3 regions of the Vibrio cyclitrophicus genome follow, and region 1 is predicted to be linked to each of the others. Evidence: predicted binding sites of a transcription regulator. Region 1 holds the regulator's gene; each other region holds the start of a gene.
What was found. The regulator MetJ, encoded in region 1, represses methionine synthesis genes. The targets are predictions, from matches to a motif close to TTAGACNTNTANANGTCTAA.
Positions count from the first base shown of each region.

Region 2: metH (methionine synthase) is a predicted target of MetJ. The motif match lies at 2,208-2,227, and genes of this name have one in related genera.
Region 3: metA (homoserine O-acetyltransferase MetA) is a predicted target of MetJ. The motif match lies at 3,884-3,903, and genes of this name have one in related genera.

Region 1 is NZ_AP025480.1:254,258-260,636, reverse strand. It holds gene OCW38_RS01165 (bifunctional aspartate kinase/homoserine dehydrogenase II) at 1-2,382, opposite strand, end outside; gene OCW38_RS01160 (O-succinylhomoserine (thiol)-lyase) at 2,385-3,566, opposite strand; gene metJ (met regulon transcriptional regulator MetJ) at 3,775-4,095, shown strand; gene OCW38_RS01150 (malic enzyme-like NAD(P)-binding protein) at 4,395-5,684, opposite strand; gene rpmE (50S ribosomal protein L31) at 6,016-6,234, opposite strand.
Region 2 is NZ_AP025480.1:2,991,148-2,997,526, reverse strand. It holds tRNA gene OCW38_RS13120 (tRNA-Asp) at 1-13, shown strand, start outside; tRNA gene OCW38_RS13115 (tRNA-Trp) at 73-149, shown strand; gene OCW38_RS13110 (cation:proton antiporter) at 826-2,106, opposite strand; gene metH (methionine synthase) at 2,276-5,953, shown strand; gene lysC (lysine-sensitive aspartokinase 3) at 6,069-6,379, opposite strand, start outside.
Region 3 is NZ_AP025480.1:1,871,225-1,877,603, reverse strand. It holds gene OCW38_RS08150 (YgjP-like metallopeptidase domain-containing protein) at 75-572, shown strand; gene rlmF (23S rRNA (adenine(1618)-N(6))-methyltransferase RlmF) at 577-1,860, shown strand; gene pilW (type IV pilus biogenesis/stability protein PilW) at 1,982-2,749, opposite strand; gene metA (homoserine O-acetyltransferase MetA) at 2,919-3,860, opposite strand; gene OCW38_RS08130 (ATP-binding protein) at 4,147-4,515, shown strand; gene OCW38_RS08125 (DUF3859 domain-containing protein) at 4,600-5,022, shown strand; gene OCW38_RS08120 (M20/M25/M40 family metallo-hydrolase) at 5,128-6,234, opposite strand.

The DNA.
Region 1 (6,379 bases):
AGATTGAATTGCACCTGCCGTCACTTCACGCCCCGCTCCTGGGCCACGAATAACCAATGGATTATCTTTGTACCATTTGCTCTCAATCGCAAAGATGTTATCGCAAGGCAGTAAGTTAGCCAGCGCATGCTCTTTCGACAACGCCTCCACACCGACCGTTGCCTTGCCGTTCTTCTCTAAACGCGCTACGTAACGTAAAACCTTCTGCTGAGAGTGCGCTTTTTCTAAACGCTCGGCCAGTTCTTCACTCAACACAGAAGCCTTATCAAAGAAATCATCCACTGATAAATCTTGCAGCGCTTCAGGTACTAGCGATTCGACTTTTACGTTTTCAGGCTCGATCTCTAAACCAGATTCACGCGCTAGAATCACCAACTTACGCATTACGTCTGAACCATCTAAGTCAGCACGTGGGTCTGGTTCAGTAAGGCCTTGTTGCCATGCTAAGTCGACCAACTCACTGAACGGTACTGTGCCATCAAACTGTTGGAACAACCAAGACAACGTGCCTGAGAAAATGCCAGACAACGCAATGATGTCATCGCCACTCTCACGCAGGTCGCGTACCGTGTGGTTAATCGGCAAACCTGCACCAACGGTCGCGTTGTATAACCAGTGACGGCTGATCTTAGCAAACGCATCTTGCACCTGATGGTAATACTCACTTGATGCAGAGCCTGCAACCTTGTTGGCCGAGATCAAATGAATGCCTTGTTGTGCGATTTGCAGATATTTTGCTGCAAGCACTGGGCTCGCTGTAACATCAAGAACCACCGCTTCATCGTAACCCTGAATCGAACCTAAGCGCTCTAACCAATCGTTACCATTATTAGCAATCGCTTCATCATCAAAACGCTTACTAACAGACGTCGCATCAATGCCTTGATCGTCGAACCAATAGGTTTGGCTATCAACCACCGCAACCAACTCAAAGTTCATTCCACGACGCTTTTCAAGTTCAGCCTTTTGCTCAACAAACAGGCTTAACCAACTTGAACCAATGTTGCCCTTACCACATAAGGCAATCGCCACACGCTTCTGTGCTTGAAACAATTGAGAATGAATGCCTTTCACTAAGCTTGAGGTTTCACTCTTACGAATCACTGCGACCAAGCTTAAGCCTGAATTCGCTTCTGAGATAAATTCAACCGGTGAGCTCTTTAGTTGCTGGTAGAAGCCGTAGCAATGGTTCGGGTTTTTAGTCACACCCGCACCCACTGCAGCAATCAGAGAGAAACCTTCCTTTAGTTTGATTTCAGCTTCAATCGCATGGTCTTGTAGGTATTCCAGAGCACCACCAGCGATCTCTTCTGTGTAAGCAAGACGCAAGCAATGTTGATCCGGTTCAAGTTCATAAGCAAGTGGCTCTAGTTGAGCACGCTTAAGACCTTCCAACACTTCACTTTCTAGACGGTCGAAATCATGTCCGTGACCAAACGTCAGTTGCACGATAAGAACTTCATCTAAAGAGGTAATAATTTTTGCACCACGACCTGAAGCCAGTACTCGCTCTATCTGTGTAGAGCCCGCCTCTGGCTGGTAACTGCAGCGTAAGCTCAGATCCATAGCACTTTGAGCCACAGGTTGTAGCGTTCGGCTATGAAGCACAGGAGCCGCTAGACGAGCCAGTTCACTCGCTTCATCAAGACGAAGTAAAGGTAACAAACACGCATCTGAAACTAAACGAGGATCAGCGCTGTATACACCAGCCACGTCACTCCAAATCGTTACGCGTTCAACTTCTGCCAAAGCACCAATCACGGTCGCCGAGTAATCCGAACCGTTGCGGCCGAGCAGCACTGTTTCGCCCTCGCAGTTCTGAGCCATAAAGCCAGTAATCACTACACGGCAATGCGTATGCTGAGCCAAAACTTCTTTAATCAGAGGGTAAGAACGTGCGCGATCAACTTCAGGTTGAGCGCCCACTTCTGCTCGTAAAAAAGCACGCGCATCTTGAGCGACGGCTTGTAAATCATTTTGGCACAACAAAGCCGCCAACAAGCGTGAAGACCAAACTTCGCCATGACCAAGCACTTGCGCTTTTTGCACTTCACTTAGAGGAGCAGTTAACTCTCCTAAAGCGGTGAATTCTTGTTGGATGGTTGCCGTTAGTTGCACTGCGAGCTCACCTTCAAGAAGCACTTCAATCAGCTCTAGTTGGAACTGACGAAGAGTTTGTAGGCACTCATGGGCAATACGACCATCTTTATCGAGAGCTTCAACAAACTCTATCAAGCGGTTGGTTGTTTTACCTGCGGCAGATACCACAACCAAATCGGTTGCTGATGAATATTCTCTAAGAATGTTCACAACGCGTTGGTAACATTCAGGGTTCGCTAAGCTGCTACCACCAAATTTATGTAGCTGGCGAAAGGTTGTCATTATTAACCCTCCCCTTCAGCGATAAAGCGTTTTGTCTTTTCAAAGGCTTGCTTGAGATCGTCAATCAAATCTTCAGCGTCTTCTAAACCAACCGAAAGGCGTAATAGTTGCTGAGAGATCCCCGCTTCTGCCAAGGCTTCTTCACCCATTGCACGGTGAGTCATCGACGCAGGGTGACAAATCAAGCTTTCAACACCGCCCAAAGACTCAGCTAAAGAGAACAGCGCTAACTCGCCAACAAAGTATTTAAGCGCCTCAAATGAGCCTGAAAATTCAAAGCTCAGCATTGAACCAAAGCCAGACTGCTGTTTCTTCGCAATATCATGACCTGGGTGGTCAGATAAACTTGGGTGATAAATAGTGCCAACAAGATCTTGCTGCTGTAGCGAAGTTAAGATTTCACGCGAGCTCTCTTCATGAACACGCATACGAGCCCCAAGCGTACGAATACCACGTAGCGTCATGTAGCTATCAAACGGTGTGCCGGTCGCACCGATGCAGTTGCCCCACCAAGCTAACTCTTCAGCGTGCTCTTCCGTCTTGGTAACGACCACACCACCAATCACGTCTGAGTGACCATTAATGAATTTCGTTGTTGAGTGGATAACAAAATCGGCACCTAGCTCTAACGGCTTTTGGAACACAGGCGTCAAAAACGTATTATCAACAGCAACCAATGCACCCACTTCTTTTGCTTTACGGCAAGTTTCAGCAATATCAACCACGCGAACCAGTGGGTTCGATGGAGTCTCTAATAAGATCAGCTTAGGCTTAAGTGCGATCGCCGCATCTAGCGCAGCTTGATCCGATTGATCAACAAACAGCACTTTAAAATCGCCTTTAAGCGAACGCGTGTTAAATAGACGGTAAGTACCACCATAACAATCGTGTGGTGCGACAATAAGATCATCACCACCTAAGAAAGTAGACACCCATAAGTTAAGCGCCGACGTGCCACAGTTAGTCACAACGGCACCTTTACCAGACTCCAGTTCAAACAGAGCAGTTTCTAATAAACCACGGTTTGGGTTACCAGAACGGGTGTAATCGTACTTTGGCACTTCACCAAAAGCGGGAAAACCGTAGTTAGTCGACAGATAAATAGGTGGAACTACGGCATGATGTTGAGTGTCTGACTCGATGCCAGTACGTACGGCGATGGTTGCTGGCTTCCGGCTGCTCATAGGTGCTTCCTTACAAGTTTGGCGTCTGGGTATCACAGCAGCTTGTGGGGTTTTTGCGGCTGTGTTAGATATATGTTATTCACTTTACTTTCATAAACGTGAGACGTCAACACTTCTAGACGTCTATATGTCTTTGCTTATGGCAGTAAATCCCGCTAAAATCACCACTATTAATTTATTCTAACAACTAAAGTGATGAAGGTACGCAATGGCCGACTGGAATGGTGAATACATAAGCCCATATGCTGAGCATGGAAAGAAAAGCGAACAAGTAAAGAAAATTACAGTTTCTATCCCTCTAAAAGTGTTAAAGGTTCTCACTGACGAGCGTACTCGCCGCCAGATTAACAACCTACGCCATGCAACAAACAGTGAGCTACTGTGCGAAGCCTTTCTACATGCGTACACAGGCCAGCCACTGCCAACGGATGAAGACCTTCGTAAAGATCGCCCAGATGATATTCCTGCTGAAGTGAAAGAACTGATGACAGCAATGGGTATCGAGTTCGAAGCATTTGACGAAGAATAACAATAACTCAGTCGCTGCCTTCAGTATTGATCCGCTATAGCTGAACCCTATTTGTCACATCAGCCACTATCTTATCTAGGCGTGTGCTGTAAATGATAGACATAAAAAAACCGACTCCTGATGAGTCGGTTTTTTATTATTCTTTTTTGCTCAATCGAGCAACCGCTATAACAAGCGATTACGCCATCCAGTATCTATGCCATACGCTTTTATGCCATACGCTTTTATGCCATACGCTTTTATGCCATACGCTTTTATGCCATACGCTTTTATGCCATACGCTTTTATGCCATATGCTTTTATGCCATATAGTTAGCAGGCATCTCAATACGAGCTACGCCAGATTCAACTGCCGCTACGGCTACCGCTTTTGCTACACGAGGAAGTAGACGTGGGTCCATTGGCTTAGGAATGATGTAACCCTTACCGAACTTCAGTGCAGTCTCACCTGCAACTGCTAGTACTTCAGCTGGAACTTCTTCTTTCGCTAGTTCACGAATAGCTTTAACCGCCGCTAGCTTCATTTCGTCATTGATTTCGCTCGCACGTACGTCTAGTGCACCACGGAAAATGAATGGGAAACAAAGTACGTTGTTTACCTGGTTAGGGTAATCACTGCGGCCTGTACCCATAATTAGATCAGAACGAACTTCGTGAGCAAGCTGTGGCTTGATCTCTGGATCAGGGTTTGAACATGCAAACACAACTGGCTTATCAGCCATTAGCGTTAGTGCTTCTGCTGGTAGCAAATTAGGGCCCGATACGCCCAAGAAAAGATCAGCACCTTCAATAACATCTTCAAGCGTACGCTTGTCGGTGTTGTTTGCGAACAGTGCTTTGTACTCATTCAGGTCATCACGACGAGTGTGGATCACACCTTTACGATCAAGCATGTAGATCTTCTCACGCTGAGCGCCACACTTAATCAGTAATTCCATACAAGCAACTGCGGCTGCTCCAGCGCCTAAGCAAACGATCTTACACTCTTCGAGTTTTTTACCTTGAAGCTCGATTGCGTTCAGCATACCCGCGGCAGTTACAATCGCAGTACCATGTTGGTCATCGTGGAATACAGGTACATCACAACGCTCAATCAGGCGACGTTCAATTTCAAAACAGTCTGGTGCTTTGATGTCTTCTAGGTTAATACCGCCGAATGTATCTGCGATATTCGCAACCGTATCAACGAACTCATCGATTGTGCGGTGTTTTACTTCAATATCGATAGAATCTAAACCAGCAAAACGCTTAAACAGTAACGCTTTACCTTCCATAACAGGTTTAGAAGCAATAGGGCCAAGGTTACCTAAGCCAAGAATCGCGGTACCGTTAGAGATAACTGCAACCATGTTGCCTTTACCTGTGTACTTGTAAACGTTATCGACGTTCTGTGCGATCTCTCGGACTGGCTCAGCCACACCAGGACTGTATGCAAGTGCTAGGTCTTCTGCAGAGTTTGCAGGCTTCGTCAGTTCTACGGCAATTTTGCCAGGAATTGGGAACTCATGGTAATCAAGAGCTTGCTGACGGAATTGTTCTTGAGGCGATAATTCTTGAGAGGATTGAGCTTGGCTGCTGTCTTCAGACATAGGTGTAGGTTCCTAGGATATTATTATTTGGGGGATCTTGTTCATGTTAATGGATGTACTTCAAAGTTCCTAGATGGTTGAAGCCTCTGTCTCATTAAAAAACGAGATTTCACTACTAATAAGACCAGTGAGCAGTTGAATTTACTGTCGCTTGTTGCACTTTCGAGTAGATTTCAATCATGCATGATTCAGGCGGAACGATGAGAGTTAAGCTTAGTTGGCGAAAGAGTATAAGAATAGGTTAAGAACGGAATAATATTGATCTGTTTATCAAACGCCAGAAAACAAAAAAGGACACCGAAGTGTCCTTTTTGTTTCTAAATAGCGAGAATTACTTCTTGCTAGAAAGAGCACCGAAACGCTTGTTGAAGCGATCAACACGGCCGCCCGTATCTACGATACGTTGCTTACCAGTGTAGAATGGGTGACATTTGTCACATACGTCTAGGTGGATAGATTCTTTTGCAAGCGTTGAGTTGAACTCAAATGTGTTGCCGCAAGAACAAGTTGCAGTAACTGCTTTGTATTCTGGGTGGATTCCAGCTTTCATGGGATAACCTCAAGTAGGCCGTGTCGCTATACGATTCTAAGCCGCACACCACACGTAGTTAAAAAAATAAATAAAGACACCGCTGTATCACTAAATAGAGATAAAGCCATACCTTTAAGGCGCAGTATAGTAATGAATCTGTGAG
Region 2 (6,379 bases), 680 kb from region 1:
GTCCACTCCGCCACTTATTCGATAACCTCGCCTAGTGCGAGGTTTTTTCGAATCTGAAGTAGTGAAAGTTTTAGGGGTGTAGCTCCAATTGGCAGAGCAGCGGATTCCAAATCCGCGTGTTGGGAGTTCGAATCTCTCCACCCCTGCCATATAAGAAGCCTCAGCAGAAATGCTGGGGCTTTTTTACGTCTGTTGCTTCTATGAAGCAATGTTGGGAGAACTAGGCGTCTCCCAAGGCTCGCTAGCCCGGTCGAATCTCCGGAGTGCCAGCTCAGTCGCCCCTTTCCATAGCTAGCGTATCCGGTAGAAATGCTATAGCCTTTTTCTTTTTGTTACTTTAGTTATTCCTATCCACTCGTACCTCTGGAAAGCTATTTGTTGTAACCTTCCGTTTTTAGACTTAGTTGAAAAATAGAGTCTTTCTGCTCAACACTCATTTAATACCGCAGCTTCCGATAATGGCTAAAGTTACTGCTGTTAGGCTCTTAGTCTCATTACTTTTGTTTCAAGATTAAATAGTAAACCCTATCCAATTTATACTTATACAACTGAAGACCGATTTGGTGGGGATGCCCAATAGTGCCAAAGGTGAACGAGTTCTTTGCATGACTTGTCCCTAGTAAGAACTAGAATAGAGCTAAGATCGTTGTTTCACGAGTCTTCTACATAGTTATTAAATTTCTTTTGCCTTCCTTGGGTCTCAGCTCGATCTAGAATTTAGTCCACATAGATGCTTTTGAGTGTGGAATATTTGACGTGTCCAATTTCTAGAGGATACAAAAAAGGCCACCTAAATTAGGCAGCCTAGTTTAATATTATGAGATGTTAATCTAGCTCTTTCTCTGCTTGCTTTGCTTTTTCGATCATAGGAGTAATTGTCGAGCCTTGTACTAAAATCGAGAATACAACTACCGCATAGGTCATAACGAGGATAACTTCTTTTACATCGATGAGCTTCTCTTCAATTACCCAAATGCCAGAAGGTATAGAAAGTGCCATAGCGAGAGCTAAGCCGCCACGTAAACCACCCCAAGTTAGAATTTTTATAGACCATGGGTTATAAGTTCTAAAGCGCTTAAACCCGATATAAGACAAGAAGACACTTAGGTAGCGAGCGCTTAGTACTAGAGGAACGGCGAACGCCATTAAGATCCAGTCTTCTTGGTGGAATTTGAATAGCAACATTGACATACCGATTAGTAAAAACAATACACCATTTAAAAACTCGTCTATTAGCTCCCAGAAATGGTCTAAGTGGTCTTCACTCTCTTTTGAGAATCCGATAAAGCGTGTCCAGTTACCAATCATGATACCTGATACCACCATTGCCAATGGTCCCGATACATGTAGAACTTCAGCAAAGGCATAACCAGCAGTTGGGATACCGATAGTTAATAGTAACTCCATCGAGTGGTCATCTGTATTGCTAATTAAGTAGTGGAATACGAGGCCTAAAGCAAAACCGTAGACAATTCCGCCAATCGCTTCTTGGACAAAAAGCATAGTTACACTGCAGACTGTTGGCGCTTCTGTACCAAATGCGATAGTAAATAGGGTTACGAAGATAACTAAACCAAAACCATCGTTAAATAGAGACTCTCCCTCGATTTGAGTAGAGATTCGTCTTGGCGCATCGAGTTTCTTTACGATGGCTAACACGGCAATTGGATCGGTCGGGGAGATTAGAGAGCCAAAGAGTAAGCAGTAAATTAGATCAAATTGAATACCGATGAACTGACAGAACCCATAGAGCACAAAACCAATAAAGAATGTTGAAAATAGCGTTGCCCCTAATGCGAGTACTGTTATTTCCCACTTTTGGTCTTTTAGGTTTGGTAATTTAATTCCCAACCCGCCTGCAAATAGTAAGAACCCTAATATCCCTTTTAGAAGGAAATCTTCAAAATTGATACTGGCAACGGTCTCTGAGGCAATGTCTGCCAATTGGAACCAATTATTTTGTCCCGCAATGATAATCAATAGAGATAGCATCATTGAACCAGCTGTGATGGCGATGGTTGTCTGCATCTTACCAATTTTGGTATTCACGAAAGCAATAAGCATGGCAGCAGCGGACAAGAAGCATAAGGTGTAATAGACCGACATTGGTATTCCAACATGTAACAAAGTATGAATATGAATTTTCGTTGTCTCATGCTCAAATAGCAAACATTTTTTTGTCATGACTCGGTAATCAATTTCCTTTTTTAGACGTCTAGACTCCTTTTTAATGTGTGATAGGATGGAGGGATAATTAAAGGAATGAGGTTGTACTGTGGGAAGTAATGTAAGGCAAAAGATTGAAGCTCTGTTGAAGCAACGAATTTTACTGATCGATGGTGGCATGGGCACTATGATTCAGGACTATAAATTGGAAGAGCAAGACTACCGCGGTGAACGTTTTGCTAATTGGCATAGTGACTTAAAGGGCAACAATGACCTTTTAGTTCTTACACAGCCCAAGCTTATCAAAGATATCCATACTGAATATTTGGAAGCTGGGGCTGATATCCTCGAAACCAATACCTTTAATGCAACAACCATTGCTATGGCCGACTATGATATGGAAAGCCTTAGCGAAGAAATTAACTTTGCTGCTGCCAAGCTAGCTCGTGAAGCTGCTGATGAGTGGACAGCAAAGACTCCGGATAAACCTCGCTTTGTGGCAGGGGTGTTAGGTCCAACAAACCGAACGTGTTCTATATCCCCAGATGTTAATGATCCAGGCTACCGTAATGTTAGCTTTGATGAGCTTGTTGAAGCTTACTCCGAATCGACACGAGCACTTATTAAAGGCGGCTCAGATCTTATTCTTATCGAGACTATCTTCGACACGTTAAATGCAAAAGCATGTTCTTTTGCTGTTGAATCGGTTTTTGAAGAAGTTGGTATTAAATTGCCAGTCATGATCTCAGGCACCATAACTGATGCATCAGGCCGTACGCTTTCAGGACAGACTACTGAGGCATTCTATAACGCCCTTCGTCATGTTAAACCTATTTCGTTTGGATTGAACTGTGCACTCGGGCCAGATGAACTGCGAGAGTACGTTGGTGAGATGTCCCGTATCTCAGAAAGCTATGTTTCTGCTCACCCTAACGCCGGTTTACCTAATGCGTTTGGCGAGTATGACCTTTCTCCCGAAGATATGGCTGAACATGTTAAGGAATGGGCTGAAAGTGGCTTCTTAAACTTAATTGGTGGCTGTTGTGGTACGACACCAGAACATATTCGCCAGATGGCCGAGGCTGTTGACGGTGTAATGCCGCGCCAATTACCCGATTTGCCAGTCTCTTGCCGTCTTTCGGGGTTAGAGCCGTTGACGATCGCCAAAGAATCTCTGTTTGTGAACGTAGGTGAGCGTACTAACGTTACCGGCTCAGCTCGATTTAAGCGCCTGATTAAAGAAGAGCTTTACGATGAAGCGTTGAGTGTTGCTCGAGAGCAAGTAGAAAACGGTGCACAAATCATTGATATCAACATGGATGAAGGGATGCTAGACGCTGAGGCGTGCATGGTTAAATTCCTTAATCTATGTGCATCTGAGCCAGAGATCTCGAAAGTGCCAGTCATGGTCGACTCTTCAAAATGGGAAGTTATTGAAGCGGGTCTGAAATGTATTCAGGGTAAAGGCATCGTTAACTCTATCTCATTGAAGGAAGGGAAAGAGAAGTTTGTCGAGCAAGCTAAATTAGTTCGTCGTTATGGTGCCGCAGTCATTGTGATGGCCTTCGATGAAGTCGGCCAAGCCGATACTCGAGAGCGTAAAGTTGAGATCTGTACCAATGCCTACAACATTCTTGTTGATGAAGTCGGTTTCCCACCTGAAGATATTATTTTCGATCCGAACATTTTTGCAGTTGCGACGGGCATTGACGAGCATAACAATTATGCGGTTGATTTTATTGAAGCAGTAGGAGATATCAAACGCGATCTTCCTCATGCAATGATCTCTGGTGGTGTATCGAATGTTTCGTTCTCGTTCCGCGGTAATAACTACGTTCGTGAGGCAATCCACGCAGTATTCCTATACCACTGTTTCAAAAATGGTATGGATATGGGTATCGTAAATGCCGGGCAGTTAGAGATTTACGATAACGTGCCTGAAGATTTACGTGAAGCGGTTGAAGATGTAGTACTTAACCGTCGTGATGATTCGACAGAACGTTTGCTTGATATGGCAACCGAGTACCTAGAGCGAGCCGTTGGTAAAGTTGAAGATAAGTCAGCTCTAGAATGGCGAACTTGGCCAGTAGAAAAGCGCTTAGAACACTCTTTAGTGAAAGGTATTACCGATTTTATTGTTGAAGATACCGAAGAAGCTCGCGTTAATGCCTCTCGCCCTATTGAGGTGATTGAAGGCCCATTAATGGATGGTATGAACGTGGTTGGTGATCTGTTTGGTGAAGGTAAAATGTTCCTTCCTCAAGTAGTGAAATCTGCCCGTGTTATGAAGCAGGCGGTAGCACATCTAGAACCATTTATTAATGCAACTAAAGATGTTGGTGCGACTAACGGAAAAATCTTACTGGCGACCGTAAAAGGCGATGTTCACGATATTGGCAAAAACATTGTGGGCGTTGTCTTGCAGTGTAATAACTACGAAATTATCGATTTAGGCGTGATGGTTTCATGTGAAAAAATCCTTAAGGTCGCTAAAGAAGAGAATGTCGACATTATTGGTTTGTCGGGTCTGATTACCCCTTCTCTTGATGAAATGGTACATGTTGCCAAAGAGATGGAGAGACAAGGCTTTAAGCTGCCTCTTCTTATTGGCGGAGCAACGACATCTAAAGCACACACTGCGGTTAAGATTGAGCAGAACTACTCTGAGCCAGTTGTTTATGTCAATAACGCATCTCGCGCTGTAGGCGTTTGTACTTCATTACTCTCTGATGAATTGAAACCTGCTTTCGTTGAGAGGTTGAACATCGATTATGATCGAGTTAGAGACCAACACAATCGTAAAAAACCTCGTACCAAGCCCGTCACACTTGAGAAAGCTCGTGCCAATAAAGTTGCTATCGATTGGGATGCCTACACTCCCCCTGCGCCCGCTAAGCCGGGAGTACATATTTTCAGTGATTTTGATGTAGCGACTTTGCGTCAGTACATCGACTGGACTCCGTTCTTTATGACATGGTCATTAGTTGGTAAGTACCCAGCAATCCTTGATCACGAAGAGGTGGGGGATGAAGCTAAACGACTATTCAAAGATGCCAACGATTTGTTGGATCGCGTAGAGAAAGAGAAGTTACTTGAAGCTCGTGGTATGTGTGCCATGTTCCCTGCGAACAGTGTGGGTGATGATATCGAGGTGTATACCGATGAATCCCGTACAGAAGTGCTGAAGGTTCTGCATAATCTTCGCCAGCAAACCGAGAAGCCAAAAGGTTTTAACTACTGCTTGTCAGATTACATTGCTCCAAAAGGCAGCGGTAAAGCTGACTGGATTGGTGGCTTTGCGGTTACTGGCGGTATTGGTGAGCGAGAGCTTGCTGATGAATATAAAGCTAATGGTGATGACTACAATGCGATCATGATTCAGGCGGTTGCGGACCGTTTGGCTGAAGCGTTTGCAGAATATTTACACAAAGAAGTGAGAAAGGACATTTGGGGTTACTCGCCTGATGAGGATTTGTCTAACGACGATTTGATTCGAGAGAAGTACCAAGGTATTCGTCCAGCTCCGGGTTACCCTGCTTGCCCAGAACATACAGAGAAAGGCACATTGTGGGAGTTGATGGACGTTGAAAAAGCCATCGACATGTCACTAACCACGAGTTACGCAATGTGGCCAGGTGCCTCAGTGTCGGGTATGTACTTCTCTCATCCTGATTCGCGATATTTTGCGATTGCACAGATTCAACAGGATCAAGTAGAAAGCTATGCTGATCGTAAGGGCTGGGATATGTTGGAAGCTGAGAAGTGGTTAGGTCCAAACATTAACTAGTTTGAATCTATGACGAGCTTTGGTTCGTAAAGTAAAAAAGAGAAAGGGTTGCTCAAGAGCAACCCTTTTTGTATCTGGGGTTTGGTTAATTAAAACCAATTAATTAACCATCGCCTTATTCAAATAACTCTTGGTGAAGTTTTTGGATCGCCAACTTAGAAACAGATGCATCTAGCAAGAAGCATAAGTTGTGTGGGCTTGCTCCGTAACAAATCATACGTAGATTGAAATCTTCCAGAGTGCCAAACACCTGCTTTGCATAGCCTTTATTTTCACTCATGTTGTTGCCAATAAGCGCAACAAGGCATAGGTCGTGTTCAATATCTACAGAACACAACTCTTCAAGCTCCAGTCGAGCAGCTTCTGGTAACTCAGGAGCGCCACCTGATGTGTCTGTTTGATCGAGAGTCAGTGAGACACTGATCT
Region 3 (6,379 bases), 1.6 Mb from region 1:
ATCAGTTACACTATGCGGCTCAATTTTCAAGACCACAACGTATTGTCGTGGTGTAACTTGTACGGTCTTTCAGCATGCATCCTTCTTTACGCTATATTCAAGGCTATCCTAAGCACATTATTGATCCTGTGACTCAACTTGTTGAGTCGGGTAAATTGGTGACGTGGTTTGAAGCTCGCTACCCAAAGAATCATGGAATAAAAAGCGAGAAAGCCCTGTTTGACTATGCGATTGAGATAAAAAATCGCTATATGAAAAAAACACCGCCGATTAGCAAAGTGGTTTACGACGGTAAGATCCACCTAATCAATAATGCACTAGGTCTTCACACTTACGTTGCTAAGAATCACGGTGGAAAGATCAAATCGAAGAACGAGATTCGTATCGCCAGTGTTTTTAAAAATGCACCAGAACCTTTGCTGAGAATGCTTGTGGTACACGAACTGGCGCATATCAAAGAGAAAGAGCACGACAAAGCCTTTTACCAACTATGCTGTCACATGGAACCGGAATATCATCAACTTGAGTTGGATGCCCGTTTATTCATGATGTATTTAGATTTAAAGAAGTAGCCCAATGAGCCAATCACAAAATAGAACTACGCTAAGCCTGTCGAAAAACAGCACTTCATCAGTAAAAACAAAAGACAATCAAAATAAAGAAGATAGCGACAAGCGTATTTCTACAAAGAACACATCTGATAAAAGTCGCAAGAACAGCGTATCTAAAGGCGCTGGTAATAACAAAGCAAAGCGACCTTTTGCTAAAGATAACAAAGGGAAGCAGGGTGCGAATAAAGGTTCATTGAATAAGGGTTCTTTCAATAAAACGGCTTTTAACAAAAACGCAGCGCAGAAAAGACGTTCCGTTGAAAAACCTCAAGGCGGATTGCACCCAAGAAATCAACATACAGGCCGATACGATTTTGACCTGTTGGTCGCAGCACTGCCTGAATTGAAAGAACACCTGATTAAGAATCCAGTAGGGGAAGATACGGTTAACTTTTCTGATCCTCTGGCGGTCAAGCTTTTGAACAAAGCCTTACTTGCCCATCACTACGGTGTGAAGCATTGGGATATTCCTGCGGGTTACTTGTGCCCGCCAATTCCTGGCCGTGCTGATTACATCCACAGAGTGGCAGATCTCCTGAATAGCGATGGCCAAGGTGAACCTTATAACCATGCTTCTGTTAAAGCGTTGGATATTGGTGTTGGCGCGAACTGTATTTACCCAATCATTGGCGCGACAGAGTATAAGTGGCGCTGTACGGGGACGGATGTAGATCCTGTCTCAGTAAAAACAGCAAACTTCATTGCGGAGAGTAATGCGAACCTAAAAGGTAAGATCCGTACTCGCTTACAAGCTGACTCTGAATCTATCTTTAAAGGTGTAATTAAGGATAATGAGCGTTACGATGTAACTATCTGTAATCCTCCTTTCCATGGTTCACAAGAAGAAGCCGATCAAGGGTCGCAGCGTAAGTTAGATAATTTAGCGGCGAACCGTGCAAAGAAAGCAGGGCAATCATTCAAGCCTGAAGCGAGAAAAGCGCCTACTAAGCAAGATAAGCCAACATTGAACTTCGGTGGACAAAAAACGGAATTATGGTGTCCAGGTGGTGAAGCCGCATTTATCTTGAAAATGGCCAAAGAGAGTCAACTTTTTTCGACTCAGGTATTGTGGTTTACAACGCTAATTTCTAAGAAAGACAATGTAGATATGATCCGTTCAGAACTTGGCAAGCTCAGAGCAAAACAAGTGAAGGTGGTTGAAATGTCACAAGGCCAAAAAGTCAGTCGCTTCGTTGCTTGGACATTTATGGACGACGAACAGCGTCAACAATGGATCGAATTGAAATAACCAATCCAGAATTGAGGTAACCAGTTCAAAACCGACCTCTAAAACTTACAACGGGCTTGCTGATATTTTCAGCAAGCCCGTTTTCGATCTAATTATTCAATCATCTAAAACCTAAGCCGTTTTAAACAGAAAGCAGCTCGTCTAATTCATTTTGATACTTCTGCTGTAATGCGCTGTTACCGGCTTTCATTTCTAGTTCGATTAAGATTTGAAGTGAGGGTACTTGATAACCATAACGCTGGTGGAATTTAAACAGACGCAGCCGAGCATCGTTATAATCCTTAGTACTGACTTCTATCTTAGAGAGCTGAAGAATTGATTTTACGCGGTTTGGATCGTGGTCTATGGCTCGGGTGAAATAGTGCTTTGCTTGCTCTGTATTGCCGGCTTTAAAAGCACAAAACGCGGCATTTTCATAACTTGCAGATACCAAGTAATAGTAGGGTTGATCAATGGCACGATTGAAGAACTTGTCTGCTTGTTCAAATTTACCTTGCTTGCACAAAAACGTACCATAGTTGTTCAACACATTACCGTTTTTGGAGTCTAGTCTCAGAGCTTTTCGGTAAGTCATTCTCGCTGCGTCCACTTCACCAACTTTTTCATAATAATGTGCCATCGAAAGTCGTGCGCGGTAATAGCTTGGAGCATGCTTGACTGCGAGTTCTAGGTTTTCACGCGCTCTCACCATATTGCCTTGTCCCATGTAGCCCAAGCCCAATTCGATTCGAGATTCCGACATAGCGATAGGATCACTTTCAATCTTTGGTGGACCTTCAGTGACAGAGACGCAACCGACTAATGAAAGCGAGGCGAGGAGTACCATACTTGATAATGAAAGGGGGCGGGATAACGAAAAGGGTTTAGGTAATAATGGCTTGGCAGGCATGTGAAGCTCCTTATGAACACCAACCCATCATATGAAATCAAACCCATTGAAGTGGTAAATCTATTATGGAATGCGACCCACACACCATAAAAAAACCGCGCCCAATTCGGTGTTTTATCAACAACCTAATGAACGCGGCTTTATATGTTTGTGAATCGGAAGAAAAAACTTAATCGTCTTTGGTAAAGTTGTCTTCGCTGAAGTGATCCAAATCGTAAGGCGTTTGTTGGTAAACGCAGTAGTTCAACCAGTTTGAGAATAATAAGTGACCATGACTACGCCAACTTGCGACGGGCTTATTGTCTGGATTGTTGTTCGGATAGTAGTTGATTGGAATCACAGGCTCCATCCCTTCGCCTAAGTCGCGGATGTACTCATTGTGAAGCGTATGAGCATCATACTCAGGGTGACCCGTTACGAAGACATTTCGTTTGTCTTTGGTTGCGGCTAAATATACGCCTGCAACATCTGAAGTCGCGAGAACATCGAGATCAGTATGCTCTGCTAAGTATTCCTGAGAGAAATCAGCATAGCGAGAGTGCGGAGCTAAGAATGTATCGTCGAAGCCACGTAATATAGGATGGAATGGATTGTGTATCTCGTGGTTATAAACACCAGACAGCTTCTCTTTACGAGTGCGCTTTGGCAGATCATATAAGAGCTTTAAGCCTGCTTGAGCGGCCCAACATACATACAAAGTAGAAGTGACATGTTTGTTTGCCCATTCCATGATTGTTTTTAGATGGTCCCAATAGATAACATCTTCAAATTGAACCAAACCAAGTGGTGCTCCAGTGATGATCAGTCCATCAAAGTTGCGGTTTTTTACCATCTCAAATTGACGATAAAAGTTATCAAGGTGTTCAGTTGGCGTGTTTTTACTTGGTCGGTCATCAATGCGCAACAGTTCTACATCGACTTGCAATGGGCTGTTTGACAGTAGGCGTAAGAATTGAGTTTCAGTTTCAATCTTCTTCGGCATTAGGTTGAGGATCAAGACTCGAAGTGGACGAATTTCCTGTGTCGATGCTCTTGATAACGGCATAATAAAGATGTTTTCTTCACGAAGAACATCGGATGCTGGCAATTGGTCTGGAATGCGAATAGGCACAGCTTTCTCCCTAAGCTAGATATGTAGACGTCTATACTTCTAAATCTATAGTAGTTTGATACGCTTGTCGACATGCAAAGTGGATAGATGTAAATATTTTGTGTTTTATACCAGTTGAGATACCGAGTTTCTTGGAGAACTGAAGTCTGGTCTTTCAAACGTAAACTTGGCGTTATAGCTCAGTGCGTCGGTTTGAAAACTGGCAGATTGCCAAATGTCAGTTATCAAAGCAACTCGTTGGCATTTAAGATAAACTCACGCTTTTAAACAGACCATAAAGTATCTGATGAAGTTAATACTCATTCGAGGGTTGCCCGGTTCTGGCAAGTCAACAAAAGCAAAAACCTACGATGCACTCCACGTCGAAGCCGATATGTATTACGTGAATGAGAAAGGTGAGTACCGTTTTGACCCTAAGCAGTTACAGCAGGCACATAAGTGGTGTCAGAACACTGTAGAAAATGGCTTGAAACAAGGGCTAGATGTGGTTGTTTCGAATACCTTTGTTAAGCATTGGGAAATGAAGGCCTACCGCCAACTTGCACTCAAATATAAAGCAGAATTGTTTATCGAAGTGTGCCGAGAGCAATATGGCAGTATTCACGATATTGAACCTTCAGTGATTAAACGTATGGCGAAAGACTGGCAAGAATAGCCGTGTTCGGGGTTTAATGTCTGTACTCATAGTGAATGACAAACAACATCAATTATATAGAACAACATCAAGGTAACGATTGAAATGGCAAAGCGCTCTGTCATGGTCGACATGACTTCTTATGGTATCTATTCCACTTGGGATTCCAAATCAAAAGATCTTCCAAAAATCCAAGAGTTCACCACCATTGTCGACGCTGAAATCGATGTCGAATTTGGTTATATTCTGAATATCAAAAAAGCCAAAGGTGAGAAGATCCGTTACTGCATTTATCACCCCAATATCACTACAGACAAAGGTGAAGTGCTCGAACCGTTCGATGGCGAAGAGTATGTCGGTAACAATGATTGGGATTTCTACTTAGGTGACACTATCTGGGCGCCTGTCTCGAACAAGCTGGGCAAATGGCGCATGACGGTTGAGCTAAAAGGCAACATCATCGCCGACAAGACATTCGACCTAGTAGCAAAAGACGAAAGCCAGTTTTGGAAGCGTAGAGGTTTTTAGGCTAGAACTTCTGGCTAAATTCAGATACAAAAAAGCCGAGTCACATGTGAACTCGGCTTTTTGATATTGGCTAAATGGCTTTCACCACCTCGCTAACAAGTAAGATTATTGTGTTACGTAAGCCACTACAAACTCAGTGATTGCGACCATGTCTTTCACTGCAATGTATTCTTCAGTGGTGTGAACTTTCGCCATACCAGTAGAAAGGTTAACCGTTGTTAGGCCTTTCGCGTTGAAGTTGTTTGCATCGCTACCACCACCAGTGCGTTTGGTGTTTGCGGTTACGCCAAGCTTCTCAAACGCTGATTTGATAGAAAGAATATGCGGGTGATCGTCTGCAATAACGAATGCATCGTAAGCTCGAGTAGAGTCGATTTCTACTTCAGCGCCGAACTGCTTCGCACTCTCTTGGAATGTAGAGATCATGTGCTCAACTTGAGCTGTTAGCTTTTCGCCGCTTAGAGAACGAGCTTCAGCCACGACTTTAAGCTCTGGCATTACGATGTTAGTCGCTTGACCGCCTTCAACAATACCAACATTTGCTGTTGTTTCTTCATCGATACGAAGCAGGTTCATCTTAGTGATTGCGTCTGCAGCCACTTGAATTGCGCTGATGCCTTCTTCTGGCGCTAAACCAGCGTGAGCAGGGCGACCTTTGATCTTCGCAACAATTTTTTGCTGTCCAGGCGCTGCGTTTACGATGGTACCAATCGGGCCGCCTGTATCAAGCACGATAGCGTGCTCAGATTTGATGTAAGACATATCGAAGTTCAAAGAGCCGAATAGACCGCCCTCTTCGAATACAGTAAATGCAATCTCAATAGTTTTGTGTTCTTTGCCTTCCGCTTTAATTACGCGAACCGCTTCCATGATAGCTGCGATACCAGACTTATCGTCGCCACCCAGAATAGTGTTGCCTTTTGAACGGATGATGCCGTCTTCTATGATTGGCTCAATGCCGATACCTGGCGTTACTGTATCCATGTGGCAGCTGAATACAGTGCTGCCTGAAAGAGTGCCATCTAAACGTGCATAAATATTGAAACCGTTCGACACTTCTTCTGGAACAGCCAGTTTATGTACGTCAAAGCCTAATTCGCCTAGCTGCTCAGCCAGCGCTTCAGCAATGGCTTTTTCGTTACGTGATTCACTATCGATTTTCACAAGATCGCAGAAATGGTTGACAAGGCGTTGTTCATTAATTTGGGTCATTGTTAATTCTCATTATGCTTCCGCTTGTTCTAAAAAATCCGCGGAGGTAGGAACAGGAAAATCACTATAACGCCAATGAGGTAGATGATTGCCTGAGTTAAATCAAGAAAGTCGCCTGATTATTCTAATTAGTGAGAAATACACG